DNA from 3 places in the Sporosarcina sp. P12(2017) genome. Region 3 is predicted to be linked to each of the others. Evidence: riboswitches for the same ligand, from Rfam matches in the RefSeq annotation. Region 3 holds a riboswitch; each other region holds the start of a gene.
What was found. Region 3 has a riboswitch for S-adenosylmethionine ahead of CSV80_RS13950 (methionine ABC transporter ATP-binding protein). Riboswitches for the same ligand answer to the same signal wherever they lie in the genome.

Region 1 (9,910 bases), on a different contig from region 3:
TTGCGTGGAGCCTTATCTTTTACTACCTCACGAATTGCGCGAATGTGATCAGGCGTTGTACCGCAGCAACCACCAACCATGTTCAACCAGCCTTTTTCAGCGAAGCCTTCCAGCTTTTTCGATAGAGAATCAGGGGACTCATGATAATGTCCTTCTTCATCTGGCAATCCCGCATTTGGATAACAAGTTACATAGCTTGTCGCTAAGTCAGATAATGAACGCAAATGGTCCGTCATGAATTCAGGACCTGTCGCACAGTTTAAGCCGACCGAAAGTGGGTGGACATGTTCAATGGAAATATAGAAAGCTTCAATACTTTGTCCAGCAAGTGTTGTACCCATCGGCTCGATCGTCCCTGAAATCATGATAGGAATTTCGCGTCCAAGCTCTTCGAACGCCTTTTTAATACCAATCGTTCCGGCCTTCACGTTTAGCATATCCTGACTCGTTTCCATCAGTATCAAGTCGCTGCCTGCTTCTACAAGGGCTTTTGCCTGCACATAGAAATCATTGGATAGTTCATCGAACGTAATGCCGCCCGTAACCGAAAGCGTCTTTGTTGTAGGTCCGATCGCACCTGCGACAAAACGTGGCCATTCTGGTGTAGAAAACTTCGCTGCACTCTTTTTCGCGATTTCCACAGATTTTGCATTAATTTCATCTGCACGATGACCAAGTGAAAATTCATTCAAGACAAGGGGAGTACCACCAAATGTATTTGTACAAATGATATCAGCACCAGCATCTAAATATTCATCGTGAATTTTCTCTAAAACATCGGGGCGTAACACACTTAGGTATTCGTTACATCCATCATATTCTTCTCCGCCGAAGTCTTCCGTTGAGAAATCTTCCGCTTGCAGCATCGTCCCCATCGCACCATCAATGATCAGGATTCGTTTGTCTAGTTGCTCTTCAATAGGATGTCTCTGCATGTGTTAATTCCCTCTCCTTCTTCTTCTGGTCTATTTCCTTAATATACTCATACAACTCTAATGTCATATCGTAACGGAGGAATGGTGTGATGATATACAGCCCATTAAAATACTGCGCTGCTGTATCAATCAATTCTTTTGCGATTTCAAGACCTGTTTCAGTTGATTTTTCACGGTCATCTCCACATTCACGCATTCTTTCCAACACATCTTCTGAAAGCTTGATACCCGGTACTTCGTGATGCAGGAACTCTGCATTTCGTATATTTGTCAATGGCATGATGCCAATGAAGATCGGTGTATCCAAGTGTTTTGTGGCTTCGTATACATCGATAATCTTTTCTTTCGTGTATACCGGCTGCGTGATGAAATAGTCTGCACCCGCTTCAATTTTCTTCTCGAGTCGTTGTACAGCTCGATCAATTACGCGTACGTTCGGATTGAAAGCTGCTGAAATAGAGAAGTTTGCTTTCTTGCGCAATGGCTTACCGGAGAACGAAATCCCTTCATTCAATTTCTTAATTAACTGCAATAACTCCATGCTAGATACATCGTAGACGCTTGTTGCACCGGGGAAGTCGCCAACTTTTGTCGGATCGCCTGTTACAGCTAGGATATCGTGAATGCCTAATGCATCGAGTCCCATCAAATGTGATTGTAAGCCGATAAGATTGTGATCACGGCACGTTAAATGTACAAGCGGGCGGATATTATGTTTCATCTTAACGATTGAACCCATCGCCATGTTGCTGATGCGAGGGGAAGCAAGTGAATTATCTGCCATTGTTATAGCATCAACTCCTGCGTCATATAACACATTTGCACCCTTGATATAATCTTCTGTTTCCAAGTGGCGCGGTGTATCTAGTTCTACAATTACCGTACGCTCTGTTTTCGCTTTTTCATGAAGAGGTTGATGTTTTGTAGGTCCCGCTTCATGAATCACGATAGGCTTTTCCGGATGTACGACCTTTTCTGTGATAGGTGCAAGTCGCGTTAACTGTGTTTTCGCTGCTTTAATATGCTTAGGTGTTGTGCCACAACATCCACCGATCAACCGAACGCCTTGATCACGAAGTAATACGGCAGCGCGTCCGAAGTATTCTGCTTCAGATTCATAGACAATACGTCCATCTTCCACATCTAATAGACTGGCGTTTGGATATGCGGATAAAAATGCTTGTTCCGGTAATGTAACATTATCGAATGCTTGAATCGTGTGGTAAGGGCCTAAGCGACAGTTGACGCCTACGATATCTGCACCAAGAGATTCAAGTTGATGAAGTGCATCATTTAATGAGAGTCCGTTCTGTAATACGCCGGGATCATGCATAGAAACTTGTGCGATCAATGGAACATCCGTGATTTTCTTTAACGTTGTCACAACAGATGATAACTCTTCAAAGTCGTAATATGTTTCCAATAGAAGACCATCCGGATCGCCTGCCAATAATGCACTCGCTTGTTCTAGTACGACTTTTTCTATTTCATCCAATGTAGCATCGCTTTTACGTATGCCACGCAGGCCGCCAATTGTACCGAGTACAAATTGTCCCCCAGGTGCTGCTGCGCGTTTTGCAATTTGAATGGCCGCTTTATTGAATTCTGTTACATGACTTTCTAAGCCGTAGCGAGCTAATTTGTTCGCATTTGCACTGTAAGTGTTCGTCTGTATAATATCTGCGCCGGCTGCGATGTAGTCTTGGTGAATCTGCTCTATAATTTCAGGCTTTTCTACGTTTAGTTCTTCATAACAGTAATCAATTCCGTAAGAATATAAAATCGTCCCCATTGCACCATCTGCCGTTAAGACGTTTGTTTGTAGTTTATCTAGCAATGACATAATTCCATCTCCCCTTTGCTTTTTCTAATCAAAAAAAGCCTTCAAGTATATTAGAAGGCTTTGTAATCTCAATGACTAGTTCCCTCTCATCTTTTCAGAGTGTCAATTTGACAGACTGCTGGAAGTAGCACCTTGCCTATATGGCTGGTTGCTGAAGCGTCGACGGGCCAGTCCCTCAGCTTCTCTTGATAAGATATGTTTCTTATTCAATTATTTAGATTATTCTAACCACATCATAGCGGCTTTGTTGGATATCGTCAAGTGAATGTTTGGTGAAGTTCGAAGTGCGGAGTTAGAGCATAGAGAAATTGCGATATATATGCTAAAATCAATGAAACAACTCGAAAAGGTGAGGAATTATGCGGTTCTTTAAATATTCATTTCCAATCGCTGTTCTTGTAGGTACAATTGCTTGGATTATGATAGGTAGCAGTTACGAAGAAGTTGCTTATGATATGCGTGTGTACATTACAATTGGGGCTGCTATATTCAGTGGATTGATCTCAAGCGTTTTGTTTCGTAAAGAAAAAGAAGAACAGATTGATGAGAAGAAGTAGGCTGTCAGCATTTTGCTGCAGTCTTTTTTATTTGTTTTTTATGGGTTAACTATAAAATAAAATGTGTTGACATATTATGCGTTAACTATTATTGTTTTTATGGTAACTAATATAAAAGAGGTGACATGATGGCAACAGCAACGGAGAGGCAACCGGTAAGTAGGTTCAGTGCACTAACCATTGTATACAGTGGAATGTTCGCGTCATTAATGATGATTGGAGCAAACATCACATCCTTCGTGCCGTTTTTAGTAGTTGGTGGAGTACCTATTACATTACAAACGTTTTTCGCAATTTTATCAGGACTATTACTTGGCAGCCGTCTAGGTGCGTTATCTATGACGGTATATATGTTAATAGGATTAGCAGGTGCACCGGTCTTCGCTAAATTTTCAGGCGGCTTCGGTCAAATCTTGAGTCCAACGTTTGGCTTTATTCTTACCTTCATTTTAATAGCTTATGTAGCCGGGAAGATTGTCGAGCGAAGTCAGACCATGCCTGCATATATTACCGCGGCACTGGTCGCTACGGCAATCAACTATATAGTAGGCACAAGCTGGATGTATTTTGCGTACAAGATGTGGGCTGCTGCACCAGACGTGTTTACCTACAAGATCGCATGGCTATGGATGATGCCTCCTTTGCCAAAAGATCTAATTCTGGCTGTACTGTCAGGCATATTCGCGTTTAGAATCTCAAAACACTTGAAAGTGAGGCGTACGCTATAATGAACTACCAAAGGCTGGCTACTCAAGTACTGGAAGGGCATGTATTAACTGACGAGGAATCACTCGCAATATTGAATAGCCCAGATGAAGATTTGCTATTATTACTGCACGCGACGTACTCGATTCGATCACATTACTTCGGAAATAAGGTAAAGCTGAATATGATCATCAATACGAAATCAGGATTATGTCCGGAGAACTGTGGTTATTGCGCACAATCCATCATTTCAAAAGCACCTGTCGAAAAGTATGCGATGATGAAATCGGAAGAGATACTAGAAGGTGCAGAACGTGCTGCCGCTAATAAAGCGGGCACCTATTGCATCGTAGCAAGTGGACGGGGACCGCGTGACAGTGAACTGGACATAGTCATTGATTCTGTTAAGCAGATAAAAGAAAAACACAAAGGAATGACGGTATGTGCTTGCCTAGGTATTTTGAAGCCAGGCCAAGCAACCCGTTTGAAAGAGGCGGGCGTAGATCGCTACAACCACAACTTGAACACATCCGCAGAGCATCACGAAAGTATAACTACATCGCATACATACGATGATCGTGTAAACACTGTAGGGTTGGCTAAAGAAGCAGGCATATCTCCATGTTCAGGCGTCATCGTTGGCATGCGGGAAACAAAGCAAGATATCATCTCCATGGCGCGTAGCCTACGCGAACTGGACGCTGACTCAATACCTGTGAACTTTCTGCATGCAGTTGATGGAACACCATTAGAAGGGACATCAGAACTGGATCCACGCTACTGCATAAAAGTCCTGTGCCTATTCCGCTACATCAACCCTAGCAAAGAAATCCGCATTTCGGGTGGACGTGAAGTCAACTTGCGAAGCCTGCAGCCACTAGGCCTCTACGCTGCAAACTCTATCTTCATCGGTGACTATCTCACAACAGCCGGTCAGGAAAATGATCAAGATCAAAAAATGCTTGAAGACATGGGCTTCGTAGTCGATCTCGAACCGTTGCGCAAAGAACCTATCATTATATAAATAGAGAATGAGTAAATATACGTATACCTTGTGCTGAAGACAATCCGCTATGTGGATCTGCTCTTCAGTTTTTTCTATTCATTCAGAATTCTATTTAGGAGGATTGCAGTAGTTGGCCGTAAGTGAAAAGTATTCGTCTTGTTTTAATTCGGTGACTAATTGAATAATTAATAGCCTGTTGTGACAACCTAGCAACAAGTTTTCTTTTAACGTAATCATGTATACATACAAACAAATGAATTGCATCCCGCCTAATTCTTGCGATACAATCAAGTCAAAGATAGTCAAAGTCAACTAGATGAACGAGCGAAAAGAGGTGACGAGATGCGTAATATTTCTGACATTATAGAAGGATATTTGAAGTCGATTATAGAAGAGGAAGATAGCGCTTCTATTGAAATCAAACGAAATGAGATTGCTGAGAAATTCCAATGTGTACCATCACAGATTAATTACGTAATCAAAACCCGGTTTACCGTCGAGAGAGGTTACGCTGTTGAGTCTAAGCGAGGAGGAGGAGGCTACATCCGGATTTACAGGGTACGTACCAACTCCCGCAAGGACTTACTTGAACAAGCGTTAGAGATTTTAGAGAGTGAAGCGTCATCTACTATGGCGGAAGATGTCATTATCCGTTTAATTGAAGAAGAAGTCATTACAGAACGTGAAGCTAAACTGATGCTTGCTGCAGTAGGCCGTGCTACTCTGCGTTATATGTTGCCAGAGCGGGATGCGTTACGTTCACGTATTCTTCGCGCTATGTTAGTTACATTAATTTATGAAGAGATAGAATGAGGTGAATTTCAATGCTTTGTGAAAACTGTAAAGAACGACCAGCTACTGTAGTGTTTAAACAGGAAACATCAAATGATGTAATAGAGCGTCATTTATGTGATAAATGTGCATTTTACTCACAAACATTTTCTTTCAGTCCGGATCAGGAACCGTTATCAATTCAACAATTTTTAGCACATTGGTTAGGTGGTTCAGAGTTATTTCCGGAACAAAAAGCCGATGAAAGATTACCGGATGGTCCGAAATGTCCGAATTGCGATTTGACCTTCCATCGTTTCCTCGATATCGGGAAGTTTGGTTGCGCTGTATGTTATGAAACATTCAGGGGGCAACTGCCAAGAGTGTTTGCCAAACTGCATAATGGGCATACCCAACACCGTGGAAAGATTCCCGTATCACTTAATGAACGTTTTGCTTTAAAGAAGAAGCTTGAAGATATCCGTATGAAAATGCGGGAAGCTGTAGAAAACGAACATTTTGAAGAAGCGGCAACTTTGCGTGATGAGGCGAACCAAGTGAAACAGCAACTGTCCGATGGAGGTGATGATCAACATGTCATTTAAAAAATTCATCAAACAGGAACTGACAGGTTGGATGGTTGCGGAAGGTGAGCATGCTGACATCGTCTTGTCCACAAGAATCAGGTTAGCTCGCAATTTACAAGATTATTCTTTTCCGATAAGTGCCTCGCAGGAAGATGCGAACGACGTAAGCGAAGCATTGAATCAGGCAGTCGAGACGATGGAGGACCATCATTTTACAGGCATCACAATGGAAGATTTGTCTCCGCTTGAACGCCAGATTTTAGTCGAGAAGCATTTAGTCAGTCCACAGTTGATCAATCCTAAAAAACATGGATCCGTTTTGCTGTCCGAAGACGAAACAATTAGTATTATGGTGAATGAAGAAGATCATATTCGCATTCAATGTATTTATCCGGGTTTTCAAATAGATCAGGCATATGAACACGCTGATCGAGTAGATAGCGAACTTGAAGTGAATTTGAACTATGCTTTCGATGAAACATTCGGCTATTTGACAAGTTGTCCATCTAACACCGGTACGGGAATGCGCGCGTCAGTCATGATGCATTTACCTGCATTAACCATCACTAAGCAAATCGAGCGAATTATACCCGCGATATCAAGGCTTGGAATGGTCGTACGTGGAAGTTATGGAGAGGGCAGTGAAGCACTCGGTAACATTTATCAGGTTTCCAATCAAATCACACTCGGCAAATCAGAAGAGGAAATCTTGAAAGACTTAGAGAGTATTTCAAAACGCTTGATTGCACATGAAAAGAAATCACGTGAATTATTATTGGCTAAGTCGGAAGTTCACTTGGAAAATAGATTATTCAGGGCGCTCGGGACACTGACTCATTCGCGAATCTTGCCGTCAGCAGAAGCGGCAAAATGTTTGTCTGACGTCCGTTTGGGTATAGATTTAGGTATCATTGAAAATATTGATATGACAATTTTGAATGAATTGATGATTTTCATGCAACCAGGTTTTCTGCAACAATACGCGAAGGCAGAATTAACATCTGATGAACGAGATATCCTTCGTGCACAATTATTCCGTGATCGGCTAGGAGTAGAGCGATCTGCTGCACAAGAAAAAGACAGTGATTCGTTGTGAGCAAAGTTTTTGCAAGAAAGTCTTATAGCATTTATAATTAATCAAAGATAGTCAAAGTCAATATGCGAATTAGGTTGTATCGCGAATTGACATGAATATATATAGTTATAGGAAACAAAGCATTGATGTGTTATTTTGCATAACATAGAATATAGTCCACTGATGAAGGAAGAGGGGAATGAATATGATGTTTAATCGATTTACACAACGTGCACAAAAAGTTTTACAACTGGCTCAAGAAGAGGCTATTCGTTTAAAACATGAATCTATTGGTACTGAGCATATCCTGCTTGGATTGATTCGAGAAGGTGGCGGCATCGCAGCAAAAGCTCTTGAAGCAATTAGTGTGAATGCGGATACTATTGAACGAGAAGTAGAAATTCTAGTAGGTGTAGGCTCTAAAGATGTGGGTCCGATCGTTCATTATACTCCTCGCGCCAAACGAGTTATTGAATTATCCGTTGATGAGTCTCGTAAATTAGGACATTCTTATATCGGCACAGAGCACATTTTATTGGCTTTGATTCGAGAAGGAGAAGGCGTGGCTGCACGCGTTCTGAATAATGCAGGTGTTAGCTTGAACAAAGCTCGCCAGCAAGTACTTCAGTTGCTTGGCAATGATGAAAGTTCTGTTGGCAACCCAGCGAATTCTGCATCGGCAGCAACACCAACATTGGATGGCTTGGCGCGTGATTTAACTGAAATCGCACGTGAGGGCACGCTGGATCCAGTAATTGGACGAAGCAAAGAAATTACACGTGTTATTGAAGTATTGGCACGTCGTACGAAAAACAACCCAGTATTGATTGGGGAACCGGGTGTAGGTAAAACAGCGATTGCAGAAGGTTTGGCACAGCAAGTCGTAAGTAATGAAGTGCCTGAAATCTTGCGTGACAAACGCGTTATGACACTAGATATGGGTACAGTCGTCGCAGGCACAAAATACCGCGGTGAATTCGAAGATAGAATGAAGAAGGTAATGGAAGAAATCCGTCAAGCGGGTAACATTATCTTATTCATCGATGAATTACACACGTTGATCGGTGCAGGTGGAGCAGAAGGTGCTATCGATGCATCCAATATCTTGAAGCCATCTCTTGCACGTGGTGAACTACAGTGTATCGGTGCTACTACACTTGACGAATACCGTAAATATATTGAAAAAGACGCAGCGCTTGAACGACGTTTCCAACCAATCCAAGTTGATGAGCCATCTGTAGAGGAAACGATTCAGATCATTAAAGGCTTGCGCGACCGTTACGAAGCGCATCACCGTGTGAAGATTACGGATGAAGCGGTTGAAGCGGCAGCGAAGATGTCTGATCGTTATATCTCGGACCGTTTCTTACCGGATAAAGCGATTGACTTAATTGACGAAGCTGGATCGAAAGTGCGTTTGCGTTCATATACAACTCCTCCTAACTTGAAGGAGCTCGAGGTGAAGCTTGAAGCAATTCGTTCTGAGAAGAACGCAGCTGTGCAAAGCCAAGAATTTGAGAAAGCTGCTTCTTATCGTGATAAAGAGCAGAAGATGAAGGAAGAGTTGGAAACAACGAAAGCAGCTTGGAAAGAGAAACAAGGGCAGACTGAATCCGAAGTGACAGTGAATGATATCGCGTCAGTTGTGGCGATGTGGACAGGAATTCCTGTTGACAAGATTGCAGAGACAGAGTCGGCTAAATTGCTGAACATGGAAGAAATTTTGCATCAACGTGTCATTGGTCAAAAAGAAGCAGTGTTATCTATTTCGAAAGCCATCCGTCGAGCACGTGCAGGATTGAAAGATCCGAAACGTCCTATTGGTTCATTCATTTTCTTGGGCCCGACTGGTGTAGGTAAAACTGAACTAGGCCGTGCGTTGGCGGAAGTGATGTTCGGCGATGAAGATGCGATGATTCGTATCGATATGTCCGAGTATATGGAGAAGCATTCTACATCTCGTCTAGTCGGATCACCTCCAGGCTATGTAGGGTATGATGAAGGCGGCCAATTAACGGAGAAAGTTCGCCGTAAGCCGTACTCAGTTGTACTACTTGATGAGATTGAAAAAGCACATCCAGATGTTTTCAATATCTTATTGCAAGTATTAGAAGACGGACGTTTAACGGATTCTAAAGGACGTACAGTTGATTTCCGCAACACAGTAATTATCATGACTTCAAACGTTGGAGCAACTGAATTGAAGAAAAACCGCTACGTTGGCTTTAATATTCAAGACGGCGAATCCGACTACGATGACATGAAGGAAAAAATGCTTGCAGAATTGAAGAAAACATTCCGACCGGAGTTCTTGAACCGTGTGGATGACATGATTGTCTTCCATTCATTGGAGAAAGAACACTTGCGTGAAATTGTCAGCTTGATGAGTGATGAACTTTCTAAGCGCTTGGCTGAACAAGACATCGAATTG
Region 2 (9,910 bases), on a different contig from region 3:
GATTTACCTATCTAGTCAAAGAAGGAAGCCTCAAATTATTATTGAACATTAGCCAAAGTAAAATGACGTATCAATTTGTACCGAGTAAAGGAAGTGGAGTGCCGCGTGCGATAGATATGCACATTATGATGAAAGGAACGATAGGCGAAGCCAATAAAGATTTATCTATTGCTAAATTGGATGACTATAATAGATTAGCCTCAAAAGAAGTGAAACAAAAAGTCATGCACTTTCTAACTAAAATGCAAGAGGAAAACCTGGATCCTTTTGGTTTTGGCTTACGTTACCGAGCTACACGGTTGCATACAGAAGATATATTTACTACGTGGCAAAAAGCATACCCTGATATCGAATTCAAAGTAACTGTCGATGTCAAATTACAGGGGACAGGATCGATAGAATAATGAGTAGAAAAACGTCATCCATCACAGTATCGGATGACGTTTTTCTATTAGTTTTTATGAACGTTCTTTTTACTTTCTATGATTACGTCGCTCTTGATTGTCTAAGTTAGTTGGTTGCTGGCGTTTCTGATCGAAGGTAAACTCCTCACCGAACTCCATGTTATCCAGCCGCTGTGGTTGTTCAAGCTGTACAGGTCTTTCTTGTTGTGTTCTTTCAGGCTTTCGTTTCTTCATGAGATTCTGCATCCTTCCTACCTTTTAGATGAATTACTTTGGCCAAGTTAGGATGAGCACAACTACAGATTCTATTCATGATAAGAAAAAACTTCACCAGCGATATACGCTTGGCGAAGTTTTGTGGTGATTATTGCAAATGCAATGGTGGTGGGAAAATCCAACCTTTTGATTTATTTAAGCTTAGTAATTTGGCACCGAATGCTACTTTCTCCATATGACACTTTGCAAACATAGCTGCCACGTCTTCACGTAGACATTGTCCCATTGCCATACTACATGAAACGAGTCCTTGTCCAACATTAATGGACATAGCTCCACTAATTTCGGGGTCCATAAAGCGTGCGCCCGCAGGAATGTCCTCAGCATTTGCTTTTGGTCTTTCAGGAAGTGCAGGTGGCGGTGTGATGCCATTTGCTTTCAGCACTTTGCCGAAATCTTTGTTCTCCGCTTTCATAGTTTTAATTGCTTCTTCAAGCAGACTAATGAGATCGGTATCTTCCGCGTGATTAACGAATGCTTCATATCCGCTGATTAGACCGTTATTTGCACCCATGAACGCCCAGATAGCTGTGATTTCTCCGTAATGCATAGGCTGATCTTTTGGATTGCCATCTAAAATACCCATAAAAACACACTCCTCATCATTGTTTTCACTTCAAGAGTAGTCTTTACAGATATCGTTTTTTTATACTTATTTTTTATATGTCGTAACAAATGAAGGGCCTGAGAAAATGTTAGGTCGCTGATCGACGCCATCTTGAGTGCCGCGTTTCGCATGCGCTTTCCCGTAAGCCTGTGACTCTTGCCAGTTTTTGAAGGACTCTTCGTCTTCCCACATTGTCAAAATCACATATGTGCCAGAGTGTACTGGTCGCAATACACGAATCGCCACGAATCCTGGTTCTGCTTCTATTAGACGTGCACGGTTATTAAAGCGCTGTTCAAAAGTTTCTCTTCCTTCTTCAGTTACAGGAATATTGTTTAATACAGCAAAACGACCAGATGGTAAATCTCCGCTTTGATCCAAAATATCGTATTCGACGGCGTTGTTGAGAGTTGTCGTTTCGGCCTCTTGTAGCACAAGCACTTCTTCATCATTATTCATTAATGACGCACGCGCTTCTTCTGGTAAGTTACCTGCATCTTCTAGTGGGCCTGTCCATTTAAATAGTTTCATTTCAAACACCTCATCTTTTCTATTTTGTTGATTACAACATAGTATAACGGAGAAATGAAAATGCTTTCAATGAATAAGCAAACAGTTCTATTGGTTTAAGTTCAGAAATAGCAGGGAAGAGTAAGGAAAATGCTTTTGGAGGCGATCAAATGAATCAAAAATATGCAGATGTACTAGCGGTATTAGAGGATTGTATAAAGGCGTGTAATCATTGTTTTGACGCGTGTCTAAAAGAAGAAGATGTTCGTATGATGTCGGACTGTATTCGACTCGATCGAGAGTGTGCAGACATTTGTTCATATGCAATCCAGTCGATTACTCGACAAAGTCCATTTACCGATAAAATCTTGCAACTTTGTGCGGAAATTTGTGAGCAGTGTGCAGAAGAATGTGGCAAACACGATCATGATCACTGTAAGCAGTGCGCTGAAGCATGCCGCAAATGTGCAGAAGCTTGTCGCAATGTAGCTTAATTTCGTATATACAGTTAAAACACCTTCCGCTATTATGAGGGTGTTTTTTGTTTGCAATGAGTTGGCTTCTCCTTGTTTAATCATTTTACATACAAAACAAAAACCTTCCATACAAGTATGGAAGGTTTTTTCTCTGTTTATGTAAGCCGTGTTTGCCGTACTTAGTCATAGAAAGTTTTAAACCACCACTCCTCAAAGTGGGTGTTTGCGGAAAACGTTCCTGTATGTCTGGATTGCTATAAGGAATCCAGCATGCCATTTCCGTTTCGTAATAAACTCCCTTTTACAGCTTAAAGGTTAAAACTTAATGTCATACGAACAATACAGCTTGTAGATTTATATTACACCTGTAAAAGCGAAAATGCAATGGAAAGTTCTTCTGTTTATTGAAACTAAAACGTATGTTAGAACGTATAGAAATGAAAAGACAGGAGTGATCATGTATGGAACAGCATGAAAACAACTCGGAAAAACAACAATTGGTTACAAGACAGACACGGGAAATCAGTACACTGAATCAGGAAGTGGATGAACTTCGTAAAGAAGTAAAACAGCTTCGTGAAGATATTGAGCTAATTGATATATTTCAAAAGAAACCCATCGTTTCATCTGCAGTCATCGGTCAAATTGGTGGAATTATTATTGCTATACTAGTTATAGTCGGAATATTCTTTTAGTAAAAACCTCTGCGTGATGCTAAAAAAATGGTGGACATATAGTTTTTGCTGGTTATGTTAAAAAGCTAGTGATTTTGACATATATTACGCCTGTTTCAATTACGCTCGTACAGAGTTTATTGGGATGTACGATTCCCGTGAGAAACCTGTACGCGATATTGATTTGCGCAACAAGCGAGGGCAAGCTAGAGCCACAATTAATGTATTCGCAGTTTTGATTAAAAGCATCATAGAAGTGTCATTCAAAGTAAAATGGCAGAAAATCAGAATTTCATAATTCGCTTGTCAATGTCTATTAATTTCCCCGTTCTTCGATGATACGTACAGTAATTCCAGTTAATTCATCATGCTCAGTAAAACGTTCACTGAGCATATCTGTAAGTATATGTTTTAGAAAGTATTCTACACAGTTCATATCTTGATAAATCAGTATGGTTCTTAATGCTTCTTCATAGATTTCTATAAACAATGGCTCTGGGTTATCCTTTTGGATCTCGCCAAATGATTCATAAAGCAAATCAACTTTATCAGCAACGGATAAAATGCGCCCCTCCAATGTTTCATCCTTTCCTTCTTTTAACCGCTCCAAATATATAGCTTGAAACTCAGTAGGAAATTCTTTTTCTATAAAACTTCTTGTCATTTCTTCTTCTACTTCACCGAATAGTTTTTTCAATTCTTTCGAAGCGTATTTTACAGGTGTCTTAATATCCCCTGTAAATAGTTCTGCGTAATCATGGTTCAAAGCCTTTTCATATAGGCTTTTCCAATCCACATTCTGTCCAGATTCCTCTTCAACTGTCCCGAGGAACTGAGCAATTTTTGTTACTTTAAATGAATGGCTAGCGACAGAATGCTCCTGAAATTTGAACTTTCCAGGACAACGAATAATTAGTTCTAAATCAGATAAGCTTTTAAAGTATTGGTGTACTCCCACAGCATTCATCACCTTTATTTAGTATTTACAGCTTAAAAACATTCCTATTCATGTTTTTAAGAGGGGCTTGTCTACATGCAACACTATTATATAGTAACCCTAATGCAGACAGAATTATACGGATAGGGAAGAATTCCACTTAGCAACAAATATATCCAATAACTAATTATAGAATAACTAGATCACGGGTGATGATGTTTAGACTCTTTATAATGTGGAATAGTATTTACAGAACATCACATAAGGAGTGGTAAGCATTATGGCTAAAATTGCAACAGTACTTGGTGATATGTTTGAGGACTCAGAATATATGAAACCGGCTGCCGCGTATAAGGAAGCTGGACACGAAGTAGAAGTGATTGGCGCTGAAGCAGGAACAGAAGTAACGGGTATGAAAGAAAATACAAAAGTGGGAATTGATAAAGCAATTGCTGACGCTAAATCGTCAGATTATGACGCATTATTTATTCCGGGCGGGTTTTCACCGGACATTTTACGTGCAGATGATCGTTTTGTGAAATTTGTCAAAGAATTTATGGATGCAAAAAAACCTGTATTCGCAATTTGTCATGGTCCACAATTGCTCATTACAGCGAAAGCGCTTGAAGGGCGAGATGCAACAGGATATACGTCCATTCGTGTAGATATGGAATATGCAGGTGCAAAATACGCAGACAAAGAAGTAGTAGTCTGTCAGAACCAACTTGTAACAAGCCGTACACCTGACGATATTCCAGCTTTTAATCGCGAATCACTAAAAATTTTAGAAAAATAATAAATACTTCGATCGTCAAGGTGTAAAAGCCTTGACGTTTTTTTGTGTCTTCTGCACATTAAACCGCTGCTTACAACATACGATAACCATACATTTTAACATTCGTTGAAAAAGATTCTCAATTGTACTTGAAAAAGGTTCTCAATGAGAGTATGCTAAAAGCAACGAATAAATCGGAAAGACGATCGCGTCTTACAAATGAAAGGTCGGGGATCTAACATGTATAAGATTGTTGCGTTGGCGGTAGTAGCAGGGATTGCATTAGGTGCAGCAGCTGGATTTTCCTTTGGAAGTAAAGAACTGACAGGTATGTTCGCCGGATTGGCGGCACTTGCGTTTATCGCAGCACCGGCAGCGGTCGTCTATGCAAGTGAAAAGAAAAAATGGCATCAAGCTCACTAATACAAAAAAGCATCCAAAATTTTGGATGCTTTTTTGTATGAATGTAATCAAATATTTCCAAGTCTTATTTCTACGAGAGATTAAATCTCAATATGCAGACCATCCATTGTCAGCTTCCATGATGACACCGTTAACATAAGAGGATTCATCTGATGCAAGGAATAGTGCAATGTTTGCGATCTCTTCCTTTGTTCCAGGACGGCTCATCATATTTACGCCTCTTAGAGCTTGTTTCATGCCGAATTCATCTGGTTGAGTTAGGCTGTTTGTAATATTAGTTGGGATTTGTGCTGGTGCAATTGCGTTACAGCGGATGTTTAAGGGACCGTATTGAGAAGCGACACTTTTTGTCATCCCTGCCACCGCGTGTTTTGATGCGGTGTAAGCCAGACCACCTCGACCACCTGTCACCGCTGAGATAGAAGCCATGTTGACGATCACGCCTGCTTTTTTCTCTTCGAAAATAGTTAATGCTTTACGAGTTGCACGCATGACACCTGTTGTGTTGATCGCTAATACTTTGTCCCATATCTCATCCGTAACTGTAGCTGCAGCGTACATATTGTCCATAATACCGGCATTGTTCACTAGAATATCCAGTGTGCCGAATTGCTCCACTGCTGTATCAGTCATTCTTTGTACATCTTCTTCCACCGTGACATTGGTCTTAACTGCCAGCGCTTGACCGCCAGCATTTTTAATCGTCTGGACAGTTTCTTCTGCACCTTCCATATTCATATCTGCGATGATAAGCTTCGCACCTTCACGGGCATAGAGCTCAGCAATTTCTCGTCCAATTCCAGACCCGGCGCCAGTTACTACTGCTACTTTATTTTCTAAACGATTCAACAATCTCGCCTCCAATAATAAATGTATGTTCTTTTTCAGTATATACTTTAACATCTAACTATTGAAGGGTTTAGCATCTTTTCTTTAACTACAAAAAAACTCGAACTGCCATAGTGTAACTGACGGTTCGAGTTGTGCGGTTTATTATTATTGAATTTTTACGCCTTCTACTATTTCTTTTGCAGCATAAAGAGCTTGTTTTACATCAGCAATCAAATCATCTACATCTTCTACACCAACAGAGAAGCGTAGCAAACGATCATCCACTCCACGGCGATTACGTTCTTCTAATGGGATATCCATATGCGTCTGTGTAGTCGGATACGTGATGAAGCTTTCCACACCGCCCAAACTCTCGGCAAATGAAATGAGGTTCATGTTTTCAAGGAATGGTCCTACCCATTCACTATTCTGTACTCGGAATGACAACATACCACCGATTCCAGCGTAGAGCACGTCGACAATGAGAGGTTCTTGTTCTAAATAAGATACCATCGCTTTTGCATTTGCGTCATGCTGTTTCATGCGTAAATGTAATGTTTTCAGACCGCGTACGACAAGCCATGAATCAAGAGGGGACAATGTAGCCCCAATCGCATTATGGTTAGTAAATAGACGTTCGCATAATTCCTCACCCTTTGCGACGACTAAACCTGCTAGTACGTCATTATGTCCACCGATATATTTCGTTGCGCTATGAATGACGATATCTGCGCCTTCTTCAATAGGTCGCTGGAAATAGGGTGTTAGGAATGTATTATCGACAATTAGCAATAAGCCATGCTTTTTCGCCAATTCTGCATACGTCCTAATTGCTATGTTTTGCATTAATGGGTTTGTAGGCGTTTCTAAGAAAATCGCTTTTGTACGATCAGTAATCGCTTGCTCAACTTCTGAAACATCATCGAACGATAAGTATCGCGTCTTAACATTGTACGTCTCTTCATATTGATTAAATAAACGATAGGTGCCGCCATATAAGTCTTCAGGTGCCAGTAGTTCTGAACCTGTCTTAAATAAGGATAAAATTAGTTGAATGGCTGCCATTCCGGAACTACACGCAAATCCTTGATCACCGGATTCCAAGTTCGCGATACCATCCTCTAAGATAGAACGCGTAGGATTTTTTGTTCGTGTGTAATCATATCCCGTCGATTTCCCTAGACCTTCATGGTGGTACGCTGTAGACAAGTAAATAGGCGTATTGACTGCTCCGGTTTTCTCATCACTGTGGTTCCCGAGTTGTACTAATCTGGTTTCTAATCCATTGTTTGTCATGAATATCCATCCCCCCAGCAAAATAAAAAAGAACCTCTTCTTTTCGAATAGGCCCTCGAACATACAAGTGTATACAGTATTCTCATCTTCAAGGTGGTGTCACCCTTGGAATTAGCACCGTGCCTGAGGCTGGTTGCTGAGACATCGCTGGGCCTATCCCTCCGTCTCTCTCGATAAGAATATTCACAATATAGGAAAAACTGTTGACGGATTTATTCTATCATGCGGATATACTAGAAGCAAGCTTCCTTTTATCGTCATCGGCTGATTTTTTGTTATTGCAAAAGATTTGCTATACTTATAGAGCTATTCATGACAGAAAGGAGATATTTAATTTGGCTTGGAGTTATGTCGCCCTAGCGGCTGTTATAGAGATTTTCTGGGTAGTCGGTCTCCGTTACTCTGAAACGGCAATTCAATGGACTGGAACAGGTGTGGCCATTGTATTAAGCTTTTATTTCATTATCAAGGCATGCGAAAAATTACCTTCAGGCACGGTGTATGCAGTCTTTACCGGGTCGGGAGCCGCGGCAATCCTTTTGGTGGATATATTCGTCTTTCAAGCAGGTTTCACGTGGGTTACGCTGACTTTTATCGGATTAATTGTCATCGGGGTAGTTGGCATCAAGTTGACTACAGATGAACAAGTAGATACTGAAGGAGGTGGCTGACGATGGCTTGGGTGTACTTGGCTATTGCCAGTCTCGGTGAGATTTTTGGTGTGGTAAGCATCAATTACTATTTACAAAAACGTTCTATTAAAAGATTGTTACTCATTGTCGGGATATTTGGTTTCGGCTTTGTTTTCCTGTCTCTTGCTATGCGTGAAATTCAGATGAGTACAGCCTACGCAGTATGGACCGGTTTAGGAGCAGCTGGAGCTGTATTGATGGGGATTTTGATATTCAAAGAATCTGCTAGCGTCAAACGCCTTTTCTTTTTATCGCTCATTATTCTCGGTGCTGTTGGCTTAAAATTATTCGGATAAAGGGAGTGGACACACTGGTTTATTGGACACGATTTAATTTCGACGGGTGGTCAGTAATACTAGCTGCTACAGAAAAGGGACTTTGCTACGTGGGGCTAGCCGAAAATAGTTTAGAACAACCGAAGGATTGGGCTAAGCGATTTGATAATGAAGGATTAAAGGAAGACGAAACAAAGCTTGAAGTCTATAGCAATCAGCTCAAAGGGTATTTTTCGGGGAGGACTAACGATCTTTTAGCGCTGCCTCTTGATTTAAAGGGAACACCATTTCAACTGCAAGTATGGGAAACGCTACAACAGATACCCTATGGTGAAGTCGTAACCTATTCAGAAATTGCAGAACAAATAGGAAAAGCATCAGCTGTTCGCGCTGTAGCATCTGCAATAGGCAAGAATCCTGTATTGATCGTGGTGCCTTGTCACCGTGTGATTGCAAAGAGTGGAGGATTGTCAGGCTATCGAGATGGGAAAGAGCATAAAAGGAACCTGCTGCAACTGGAGAAATCGCGCTTGATAAGTGATAGGACGGAGTGAGCAACATGAAATATAAGCAGATTAAACCGAAGAAAATATATGAAGAAGTGGCGGATAGTTTATTGGGTTCTATTCAGTCTGGAGAGTTAAAGCCAGGTGATAAATTGGATTCTGTGCAGCAACTGGCTGAAAACTTTACTGTTGGCAGATCAACAATTCGCGAAGCCTTATCAACATTACGTGCTAGAGGGCTTATCGAAATGCGACAAGGAGAGGGGACATATGTCAAGGAATTCTCACCCGTCGATATGATCTTCCCGTTACAGAGTGCCATGCTCATGAATCAACAGGATATTCAATATTTATTAGCTGTGAGAAAAATAGTTGAGACCGGAGCCGCGGCGAATGCAGCAGAATCCCGTACAGTATACGATTTGGAAAAGATGGAAACAGCACTCAATGAAATGAAAAAGCATGCCGGGGATATTTTGCTAGGTGAAAAAGCGGATTTGGACTTTCATTTTGCAATCGCAGAAGCAACAAAAAATCCGTTGTTGGTAAACTTGTTGAGCCAAGTTGCGGGACTGATGAGTGAATCGATGAGAGAGACGCGTCGTATTTGTCTTTATTCGGAGACTGCGACAGTAGAACGTTTGCATGATGAGCATGAGGCCATCTTTTTAGCGATTAAATCACAGCAACCAGAAAATGCGTCAAGTACTATGCAAGCCCATCTTCTGAATGTGGAGTCTGTTCTAATAAATCATTGGAAGTCAGTAAAAGAATAACATTATTCACTCATTTTCTTTTGAGTGAATTTTTTTATAGCCAAATAAATGAATGCTCTGTCAATTGACAGAACTTTGTAGTATGCTATGTAAAATGTTAGTCATCTGATGACCTGTCGATTGCGCGGGGGTGTCCTAGTGAAGGAGTGAAGTGAGATGAAAGTAAGCTTATTTATCACGTGTCTTGTAGACATGTTCTATGCAGAAGCCGGTAAAGACATGGTTGAAGTATTAGAGAGACAAGGCTGTGAATTATCGTTTCCAAAAGGACAAGTATGCTGCGGACAGCCTGCTTATAACAGCGGTTACGTAGAAAATTCAAAATCAGCAATGAAGAATATGATTAAGACATTTGAAAATGCGGAGTATGTTGTCACACCTTCAGGATCTTGTGCGACCATGTTTAAATTGTATCCTGATGTTTTCAAAGATGATCACGATTGGTTACCAAG
Region 3 (9,910 bases):
GGGGAGCTATTTCATCAGGTCATCCACTAGGTGCGACAGGAACTATTTTGACTTTGAAATTGATTAATGAATTGAAACGCCAAGGCAAAAAGTACGGTGTCGTCACGATGTGTATCGGTGGCGGAATGGGAGCAGCCGGAGTGTTCGAAGTTCTATAAAAATAAAACAGACAAACAATTGGGGGAAGTTATATGACTAAAGCTATGGAGGGAACTACTATGACAGATTTCGTAAAAGGTGGAGCATTTTTAACTGAGGACATGGACGCTAGTCGCGTATTCACGCCAGAGGATTTCACAGATGAGCAAAAGATGATCGCCAAAACAACGGAAGAGTATGTGAAAAATGACGTAACACCGTTGATTGAAAAGCTGGAGAACCATGAATTTGAAAACTCTGTCACATTGCTGAAGAAAGCTGGAGATCTAGGTCTTCTAGCGGCAGATATTCCAGAAGAGTATGAAGGTCTTGCACTGGATAAAATTTCATCCGCATTGATTGCTGAAAAATTATCCGTAGCAGGAGGCTTCTCGATTACACACGGTGCGCACGTAGGGATTGGTACATTGCCGATTGTATTATTCGGTAACCATGAGCAAAAAATGAAGTATTTGCCGAACTCTGCAAGTGGAGCGAAAATCTCCGCTTATGCATTGACAGAGCCAAGCTCAGGGTCAGACGCATTAGGCGCGAAGACCACTGCTAAATTAAATGCTGCAGGTACACACTATGTACTAAACGGTGAAAAACAGTGGATCACGAACTCTGCATTTGCTGATGTATTCGTAGTATACGCAAAAGTAGATGGCGACAAATTCACGGCATTTATCGTAGAAAAAGAATATCCAGGCGTTTCAGTAGGACCGGAAGAGAAGAAAATGGGTATCAAATCATCTTCTACACGTACGTTGATTCTAGAAGACGCACAAGTACCTGTTGAAAACTTATTAGGTGAAATTGGCCGCGGACACGTGATCGCGTTCAACATCTTAAACATCGGTCGTTACAAACTTGGAGTAGGTACGATTGGCGGATCAAAGCGTGCACTTGAATTGGCTATCAAATACGCGAATCAGCGTAAGCAGTTTGACACACCGATTTCTTCATTCAACTTAACGAAAGAAAAGTTTGGTACGATGGCTTCTAAGTTGTACGCAACAGAAAGCTTGATCTATCGTACGGTTGGGTACTTCGAAGAGCGTAACGCGGCGATGAGCCCTGAAGAGCAAAAAGACGGCGCGAAAGTGGCGGCTTCCATTGCTGAATACGCAATTGAATGTTCGATCAATAAAGTAGTAGGTTCAGAAGTGTTGGATTATATTTCGGACGAAGCCGTTCAAATTCACGGCGGTTACGGCTTCATGGCTGAGTACGAAGTAGAGCGTATCTACCGTGACTCCCGTATTAACCGTATCTTTGAAGGAACGAATGAAATCAACCGTATGATCGTTCCAGGCACGTTCTTGAAGAAAGCAATGAAAGGCGAATTGCCATTGCTTCAACAAGCACAAGCATTGCAGGAAGAGTTGTTAATGCTTATGCCAGAAGAAGTGGGCGACGAAGCATTGGCTCAAGAGAAGGCGCTTGTGAAGAACGCGAAGAAGATCGGTATCTTGGTTGCGGGACTTGCAGCACAGCGTTACGGCACGAAATTGGATCAGGAGCAGGAAATTCTTGTGAACATCGCGGATATTGCGAATGATCTATTCGGTATGGAGTCTGCATTACTTCGTACGGAGAAGGCGATCAATAAGAATGGTGAAGAGAAAGAGAACCAAAAGCTTCTCTATACACAAATCTTCTGTCAAGAAGCGTTCGGACGTATCGAAGCGGCAGCAAAAGAGACATTGCTTGCAGCGGTCGACGGTGACAACCAACGCATGATGATTTCTGCGTTGCGTAAGTTGACTCGTAATAATCCATATAACTTGATTGCGAAGAAGCGTGAAGCGGCTGAGAAGCTGATCGAAGCAGAGAAGTATATTGTTTAATCATAACTTAGACAAAACGCCTCCTATGTGGGGCGTTTTTGTTTTGGGAGAATTGGAGAGGTAGTTCAAGAACAAATGCGTTAGAGTGGTGAATATAGATAGAGAGTGCGAGGGGATTGAAGCTCCAGCTGGGGACGCTTTCCTGAGGGCGTGGCTTACTCAAGGCAGTCTATGAAAGCACATGCTCCTAACGCTGCGCTTTTACTCGCAAAAGCCGTCCTTCGCTACGGCTCTCGCTGATCCTCCAGGAAATGCGTCCCCTCCGAAGCGCCAATCCCCAATCCCAACAGATTGACAGCCTCTAAAAGCACAAACACAACAGCAATCAAACGCCGCTAAGTTAGCACCGCCCCCCTTAATTTGCTATACTGAAAAAAAGGAGGGATTGACAATTATGACTATGACATACTACGGCTATCCAAAATGTACCACGTGCCGCAAAGCGAAGAAATGGCTTACGGACGAAGGGATTTCATTCGAAGACAAGAACATCGCCGAACAACCTCCAAGCGAAGACGAACTACGCAACATGATCGCGAACTCCGGACTCGAAATGAAAAAGTTTTTCAACACAAGCGGTAAGAAATATCGTGAGCTTAACTTAAAAGACAAACTACCAACCATGACGGACGATGAAAAGATCGCGCTCCTCGCTTCAGACGGAATGCTCATCAAACGCCCAATCGTTTCTGATAACCAAAAAGTGACCGTTGGATTTAATGAAACAACGTTCACAGAAACGTGGAAGAAGTGATCTAGAATCTTGTCTTTATGCGGGAACTATGGCAAACTAAGGGTAGATAAACTATTATATTTTTGGAGGTAACGACATGAGCACACCAAAAGATTTACGTTATTCAGAAGAGCACGAATGGGTAAAAGAAGAAGACGGTAAATACCGTATCGGAATCACACATTTCGCACAGTCTGAACTAGGGGATATCGTATTCGTTGAACTGCCACAAGTGGGCGATCAATTGAAATCAGATGAGCCTTTCGGAAGCGTTGAATCAGTGAAAACGGTTTCTGAATTGTACGCTCCACTAACTGGTAAAGTTGTAGAAGTGAACGAAAACCTTGAAGATAGCCCGGAATTGGTTAACGAATCTCCATACGAAGGTGCATGGATGGTAGTAGTTGAAATCGATAACAAAGCTGAATTGGATGAGTTAATGACAGCTGAGCAGTACGAAGAAATGACAGCTGAATAATATTCTAAAAGAAAAAGCGCTGGCACGTCCCAGCGCTTTTTTACACGCTAGGAGGAAACAGGATGGACCCGAAAGTTCTCATTGTAGAAGGCGGTTCGGATCGTAAGCGGCTAGTGCCAATCCTTGCAGAGCCTGTAGAGATTCTTTGTACGAATGGCACCATCAGTGCGTATCATATTGAGGAACTGCTTGAACCATACGAGCAGCAAGACCTGTTCGTCTTTATGGATGCGGACGCGTCAGGTGAGTCCATTCGTAAGCTGTTCAAACAACTGTATCCAGAAGCGAGACATTTATATACCGATCGTCTCTACCGCGAAGTAGAAACGACGCCCATTAAACTATTGGCTAGCATTTTAGCTGCCGCCAATTTTAAAGTACATTCCAAATACTTGGCAGGTGGACCACATGAATAATTGGACAATTGAAGACTGGCAACGCGCACAGGCGGCAGAGCAAGTAGCCGCTTTTTATTTATATACACCGATGTGCGGAACGTGTGCAGTCGCTTCAAAAATGCTCACGGTGATCGAGACAATGTGTCCGAAATTACCGATTGGAAAGGCAGACTTGAATTACGTGCAGGAAATCGCAATAGAATATGAGGTGGAAAGTGTCCCTTGTTTACTCATTCAGCGCAAAGGACAGCCTTTAGAAAAGATTTACGCCTTTCAATCCGTCCCGTACTTGCTAGAGAAGCTCAGTTGACAATAGATATAAAAGTATGGTATAAGTAGTTAATCAATTGAATACGTAACTCTTATAAAGAGCGGTGGAGGGAAGTGCCCTATGAAGCCCGGCAACCGTCACGTTTGTGAAATGGTGCCAATTCACTCAAAGCCTAACGCTTTGATAGATGAGAGAAATGGTAACGTACATAACTACATACGTTCGGCCTTTCTGCTTGTCTGCAGGAAGGCTTTTTTTATTCTAAAGCGGAAAGCGCCGTGTAGGCTCGACAGGCGTTGGAAGACTTCCCACAAAGGCGCACTTTGCCTTTTTGGAAAGTCTGAAACGACCCGAGGAGCTGGCATCTGCAGCTGGATGAAACAAAAGCGGAGAGCGCCGTGTAGCTTTCTAAAACACATAATGAAAAGACTTAATAAAGGTGGTGCGGAAAATGATTCAACTAACAAACGTTCATAAAAGATTCCAATTGAACCGTTCAGAAATTGTCGCAGTAGATGATGTGACATTAGCCATCGAAGAGGGAGAAATTTTCGGCGTCATCGGATATAGTGGGGCAGGGAAAAGTACATTAATTCGACTATTGAACGGTCTTGAAACACCTACGTCCGGTAGTATTATGATTCACGGACAAGAAATGACGACATTGAAAGGTGCTGGCCTTCGCAATGCGCGTCAGAAAATCAGTATGATTTTCCAGCACTTTAACTTACTGTGGTCAAGAACAGTAGAAGAGAATATTATGTTTCCTCTTGAAATTGCTGGCGTGAAGAAATCGGCACGTAAGCAAAAAGTGAAAGAATTGATTGATCTCGTTGGACTGACAGGCCGTGAGCAGGCGTATCCATCACAGTTATCAGGTGGTCAGAAGCAACGTGTTGGCATTGCGCGTGCGCTTGCAAATGATCCCGAAGTATTACTTTGTGATGAAGCAACTTCCGCACTCGATCCCGAGACGACGAATGCGATTCTGGATTTATTGACGGATATTAATGAACGTCTTGGATTAACAATCGTTTTGATTACGCATGAAATGCACGTAATCCGAAAAATCTGTCATCGCGTGGCGGTCATGGAAGCCGGACAAGTCGTGGAAGCGGGCAATGTACTGGATGTCTTCCAATCCCCTCAAGCGGATATTACGAAGCGTTTCATTTCGCAGGTGACCGATACAGGCGATACGGATGCCGCGATGGCCCATCTGCAAGAAGAAGTACCGCAGGGAAAGCTAGTGAAATTGGCTTTCATCGGAGAGCGTACGGAGCAGCCGGTGCTTGCTGAGTTGATTCGTAAATTCCCGATTGATGTCAACATCGTGCAAGGAAATATTTCGACTACGCGTGACGGTGCATATGGCACACTGGTACTTCAATTGGTAGGGGACACGGCGGTAATTGATGAAGCCCTCAACTTCTTGGATGCTAATGAAGTAAAGACGGAGGTGCTGGTACATGATTGAGCAATGGTTCCCGAATGTTGATTGGGATAAAATGTGGCAAGCAACGGGCGAGACGCTTTATATGTCTGCCTACTCAACGTTCTTTACATTTGTCTTCGGTATCGCACTTGGTCTGTTGTTGTTTTTAACAAGTCCTGGTCAGTTATGGGCGAATAAAATCACCAATGTCATTACAGGAGCATTCGTGAATATATTCCGATCGATTCCATTTATCATTTTGATTATTTTATTGATTCCTTTTACGAAGTTATTATTCGACAGTATGCGTGGACCGAATGCCGCATTGCCCGCATTAATTATCGGCGCCGCCCCATTTTATGGCCGTATGGTGTTGATTGCATTGCAGGAAATCGATAAAGGGGTTATCGAAGCAGCGCGCTCAATGGGGGCTAAAACGTCAACGATCATTTTTAAAGTATTGTTACCTGAATCCATGCCGGCACTAGTCTCTGGAATTACGGTAACCTCGATTGCGCTTGTCGGATATACGGCAATGGCAGGAGTGATCGGTGCAGGTGGTCTAGGTACGCTAGCGTATTTGGAAGGGTTCCAACGCAGTCGCGAAGATGTAACCATAATGGCAACGATTTTGGTATTGATTATCGTGTTTATCATTCAATTCATTGGTGATTTCATTGCAAAACGTTTGGACAAGCGATAATAGGATTTTCAGGGAGACCTGTTAACCATAGAAATATTCCATAATGGAGAGGGAGAAATGTGGATATGAAGAAGTTTTTATTCGGTCTATTCGCAGCAGTACTAGTGCTTGCACTGGCAGCTTGCGGATCGAAAGACGAAGGTACTAAAGATAATGCAGCACCTGATGTAGATGGAGCAGAAAAAGGCGAGAAGACATCGTTAGTAGTCGGTGCATCTAACACACCACACGCTGTGATTTTGGAAGAAGCTAAGCCATTATTAGCTGAAAAAGGCTATGATTTAACAATCGAGAGTTACACAGATTATGTACTACCAAACAAAGATTTGGACGAAGGTACACTGGATGCGAACTATTTCCAACACATTCCTTATCTAGAGAGCCAAATTGCCGATTTCGGTTATGACTTCGTCAATGCAGGCGCCATCCACATCGAGCCAATCGGTGTGTACTCTAAGAAATATGACTCATTGGAAGAATTACCCGACGGCGCGACGATCTTAATCAGTAACTCTGTTGCAGATCACGGTCGTGTACTTGCTATGCTTGAAGAAAAAGGATTGATCAAGCTGGCGGATGACGTGGAAAAAGTGAAAGCTGAAGTAGGCGATATCGTAGAAAATCCAAAGAACTTGGAGTTTGATGCGAACTACGAAGCAGCGTTAATGCCACAGTTGTATAATAACGATGAAGGCGACGCATTATTAATTAACTCCAACTTCGCTATCGATGCAGGGTTGAACCCAATGGAAGATTCAATCGCATTGGAAGATAAAGAGTCTCCATATGTTAACGTAATTGCTGTAAAGGGCGGTAACGAAGACAGCGATGCAACCAAAGCATTGGTAGAAGTATTGAGTTCAGAGCAAATTCAAGAATTCATCTTGAATGAATGGTCTGGATCAGTCGTTCCCGTACAATAATAAGGTGAGGGTCGGTAGCTAATGTAGCTGCCGGCTTTTTTATTTGGATGAATGGTGGGTGGAGTGGTTTGGTTGCTCAATGTTTGGAGTTATCCGCTCAATGTTGTGGGCAATCCGCTCTATGGGGTGGGCGGAGTGCTCAATGTGCTGTGCAATCCGCTCAATACGCTGAGCTATCCGCTCAACACGCTGTTTGGAGCGCTCAAAGTGTTGGGGCGTCCGCTCCTATGCAGTGCGCGGCTCGCCCAATGATTTGCGCTATCCGCTCAACACCCCGCGTGAACCGCTCAATCCGCTGCGCTATCCGCTCAACCCCGCGCGTGAACCGCTCAATCCGCTGCGCTATCCGCTCAACACCCCGCGTGAACCGCTCAATCCGCTGCGCTATCCGCTCAACACCCCGCGTGAACCGCTCAATCCGCTGCGCTATCCACTCAACACCATACGCAAACCGCTCAACACGCAAAGCTATCCTCTCCATCCCCCAGACAATCCACCCCACCCCCCAACACACAAGAAAAATATTAAGAAAATCCAAACAAAATCTTCTTTATTCTTTCGACTTGTGATAAAGTTAGTTTTGTTTGAGTAATACATATGTGTATTTGAGGAGGACGTATTGTGAAGTTTAAATTAGGACTCATTTGGCGAATTTTGATCGCCATTGGGTTAGCGATCGGGCTTGGCTTACTATTGCCGATGATCCACGAAGGGTTCGCACTCTGGTTCGTTCGTTTAGCGGCCACTTTTAATATGTTGTTCGGTGGATTCTTGAACTTTATTGTTCCGCTGATCATCATCGCATTTATCGCACCGAGTATTGCAAAGCTTGGGGCAGGTTCAGGGAAATTACTTGGAATGTCTGCTGCTTTTGCGTATGGCTCTACGGTTATTGCAGGATTGCTTGCGTATTTTGCAGCAACAAATATTTTACCGAACTTCATTCATCCAACGACGAAGGCGGATATTGCAGAAGGTGCGCGTGAAGCGGGAGTGGCGTTCTTCGAAATGGAAATGGATCCGATGATGGGAATCATGACCGCGTTGCTAATGGCATTTCTACTTGGAATCGGGATGGCAGCGATTAAAGGGAAGACGATGATGTCGTTCTTCGATGAGTTTAATTTAATTATCGATAAAGTTATTTCTGTTGTAATTATTCCGTTATTACCATTTCATATTTTCGGGATCTTCCTGAATATGACGTATACAGGCGAAGTGGCGAATGTACTTTCTGTCTTTGTATTTGTTTTCGTCATGATCATTATTCTTCACTTGATTATGCTGACATTCCAGTACACTGTGGCAGGTTCATTGAACAAACGTAATCCTTTCGTGCTAATGAAAACAATGTTACCTGCGTATTTGACAGCAATCGGAACGCAGTCTTCAGCGGCATCGATTCCGGTTACGCTTCGTCAGGCGAAAAAGACGGGTGCTTCAGAACGCGTAACGAACTTTGCGGTGCCGTTATTTGCAACGATCCACTTGTCAGGCAGTACGATTACCATCGTCTCTTGTTCAATCGGAGTTATGCTGATGAACGGTTTAGATGTTAGTTTTGCTGCATACCTGCAATTCATCTTCATGCTAGGTGTCACGATGATTGCGGCTCCTGGTGTACCGGGTGGGGCAGTTGTCGCGGCAACGGGACTCCTTACGACTATGCTAGGATTCACTGACGGCATGGTAGCATTGATGATTGCGCTCTATTTAGCACAAGATAGTTTCGGAACAGCAACGAACGTAACGGGTGACGGTGCGCTTGCGATGATCGTCGACCGTTTCACTAAAAAAATATAGAGTAGTAGTAAAGTCGGTTACTTGACCGGCTTTTTTGCTGTCTAATTCTTATGTACTAAGCTCTGGTTGATTCTCACTCGCTAGTTGTCAAATGAAAAACAAATATCTTGAAAAATATACCTAGCCTTGTAGTAGCAATGGAATTAGCCAATATGTGTAATGATTCTTAAAGATTTGCAACCAACTCGAATATGGGTTAAGATTAGAATGATACTAAATAGAGAATGGATCATAACCATTCAACGCGATTATACTGGAGGTATTGGAATGGCAATTTTGGAAATTAAAGATCTTCATGTCCGAATTGAGGACAAAGAAATCTTAAAGGGTGTTACCTTAACAATAAATACAAATGAGATCCATGCAATTATGGGTCCCAATGGTACGGGGAAATCTACGCTTGCAGCAGCAATCATGGGTCACCCGAAATATGAAGTAACTTCTGGATCGATCTTACTCGATGGAGAAGACGTATTAGCAATGGAAGTAGATGAGCGTGCGAGAGCTGGTCTATTCCTAGCGATGCAATATCCAAGTGAAATTACTGGCGTAACGAATGCGGATTTCCTACGTTCTGGAGTAAACGCACGTCGTGAAGAAGGCGATGAAATTTCTTTGATGAAATTCATTCGTGAAATGGATAACAAGATGGAAGTTCTTGAAATGGAAGAAGATATGGCAACTCGTTATTTGAACGAAGGTTTCTCAGGTGGAGAGAAAAAGCGTAATGAAATTCTCCAGTTAATGATGTTGAAGCCAAAATTTGCAGTACTTGACGAGATTGACTCGGGTCTAGATATCGACGCATTGAAAATTGTTTCTAACGGAATCAACCAAATGCGCGGCGAAGGCTTCGGTTGCTTAATTATCACTCACTACCAGCGCTTGTTGGATTACATCGAGCCAGATAAAGTGCATATCATCATGCAAGGTAAGATCGTTAAAACGGGTGGTTCTGAATTAGCTAAGAAACTTGAAGTTGAAGGATACGACTGGATTAAAGAAGAACTAGGTATTGAAGACGAAACTGTTGGACAAGAAGCATAAGAAAGGGGACGACTCAAAATGACGGTTGAAACAACATTGGCATTGACCGAACAAGACGTCCGCTCTTATTCCGCAAAAGTGGAGGAAGCTGCTTGGATGGCAGATTTTCGTTCGAATGCTCTAGCGAA

Region 1: linked by a shared signal. The riboswitch ahead of CSV80_RS04795 (bifunctional homocysteine S-methyltransferase/methylenetetrahydrofolate reductase) and the one ahead of CSV80_RS13950 (methionine ABC transporter ATP-binding protein) in region 3 are both predicted to bind S-adenosylmethionine.
Region 2: linked by a shared signal. The riboswitch ahead of CSV80_RS10730 (methionine biosynthesis PLP-dependent protein) and the one ahead of CSV80_RS13950 (methionine ABC transporter ATP-binding protein) in region 3 are both predicted to bind S-adenosylmethionine.

Annotation. Positions count from the first base shown of each region.
Region 1 is NZ_PDYL01000004.1:150,950-160,859, reverse strand. It holds gene metH (methionine synthase) at 1-935, opposite strand, end outside; gene CSV80_RS04795 (bifunctional homocysteine S-methyltransferase/methylenetetrahydrofolate reductase) at 916-2,778, opposite strand; SAM riboswitch class I at 2,862-2,973, opposite strand; gene CSV80_RS04790 (hypothetical protein) at 3,138-3,335, shown strand; gene CSV80_RS04785 (biotin transporter BioY) at 3,464-4,063, shown strand; gene bioB (biotin synthase BioB) at 4,060-5,064, shown strand; gene CSV80_RS04775 (CtsR family transcriptional regulator) at 5,389-5,859, shown strand; gene CSV80_RS04770 (UvrB/UvrC motif-containing protein) at 5,871-6,422, shown strand; gene mcsB (protein-arginine kinase McsB) at 6,412-7,500, shown strand; gene CSV80_RS04760 (ATP-dependent Clp protease ATP-binding subunit) at 7,685-9,910, shown strand, end outside.
Region 2 is NZ_PDYL01000011.1:110,762-120,671, forward strand. It holds gene CSV80_RS10680 (Ger(x)C family spore germination protein) at 1-404, shown strand, start outside; gene CSV80_RS17530 (hypothetical protein) at 474-638, opposite strand; gene CSV80_RS10685 (DUF3231 family protein) at 769-1,266, opposite strand; gene CSV80_RS10690 (antibiotic biosynthesis monooxygenase family protein) at 1,333-1,818, opposite strand; gene CSV80_RS10695 (four-helix bundle copper-binding protein) at 1,968-2,291, shown strand; RNA gene ssrS (6S RNA) at 2,431-2,624, opposite strand; gene CSV80_RS10705 (hypothetical protein) at 2,735-2,968, shown strand; gene CSV80_RS10710 (HD domain-containing protein) at 3,264-3,905, opposite strand; gene CSV80_RS10715 (type 1 glutamine amidotransferase domain-containing protein) at 4,165-4,680, shown strand; gene CSV80_RS10720 (hypothetical protein) at 4,900-5,082, shown strand; gene CSV80_RS10725 (glucose 1-dehydrogenase) at 5,170-5,931, opposite strand; gene CSV80_RS10730 (methionine biosynthesis PLP-dependent protein) at 6,079-7,209, opposite strand; SAM riboswitch class I at 7,289-7,389, opposite strand; gene CSV80_RS10735 (DMT family transporter) at 7,545-7,880, shown strand; gene CSV80_RS10740 (DMT family transporter) at 7,883-8,197, shown strand; gene CSV80_RS10745 (methylated-DNA--[protein]-cysteine S-methyltransferase) at 8,203-8,730, shown strand; gene CSV80_RS10750 (FadR/GntR family transcriptional regulator) at 8,736-9,458, shown strand; gene CSV80_RS10755 ((Fe-S)-binding protein) at 9,615-9,910, shown strand, end outside.
Region 3 is NZ_PDYL01000018.1:25,103-35,012, forward strand. It holds gene CSV80_RS13920 (acetyl-CoA C-acetyltransferase) at 1-158, shown strand, start outside; gene CSV80_RS13925 (acyl-CoA dehydrogenase family protein) at 219-1,991, shown strand; gene CSV80_RS13930 (arsenate reductase family protein) at 2,386-2,745, shown strand; gene gcvH (glycine cleavage system protein GcvH) at 2,822-3,202, shown strand; gene CSV80_RS13940 (toprim domain-containing protein) at 3,265-3,618, shown strand; gene CSV80_RS13945 (thioredoxin family protein) at 3,611-3,910, shown strand; SAM riboswitch class I at 3,960-4,065, shown strand; gene CSV80_RS13950 (methionine ABC transporter ATP-binding protein) at 4,323-5,348, shown strand; gene CSV80_RS13955 (methionine ABC transporter permease) at 5,341-6,009, shown strand; gene CSV80_RS13960 (MetQ/NlpA family ABC transporter substrate-binding protein) at 6,075-6,932, shown strand; gene CSV80_RS17690 (hypothetical protein) at 7,005-7,184, shown strand; gene CSV80_RS13965 (hypothetical protein) at 7,186-7,524, shown strand; gene CSV80_RS13970 (dicarboxylate/amino acid:cation symporter) at 7,554-8,735, shown strand; gene sufC (Fe-S cluster assembly ATPase SufC) at 9,003-9,782, shown strand; gene sufD (Fe-S cluster assembly protein SufD) at 9,801-9,910, shown strand, end outside.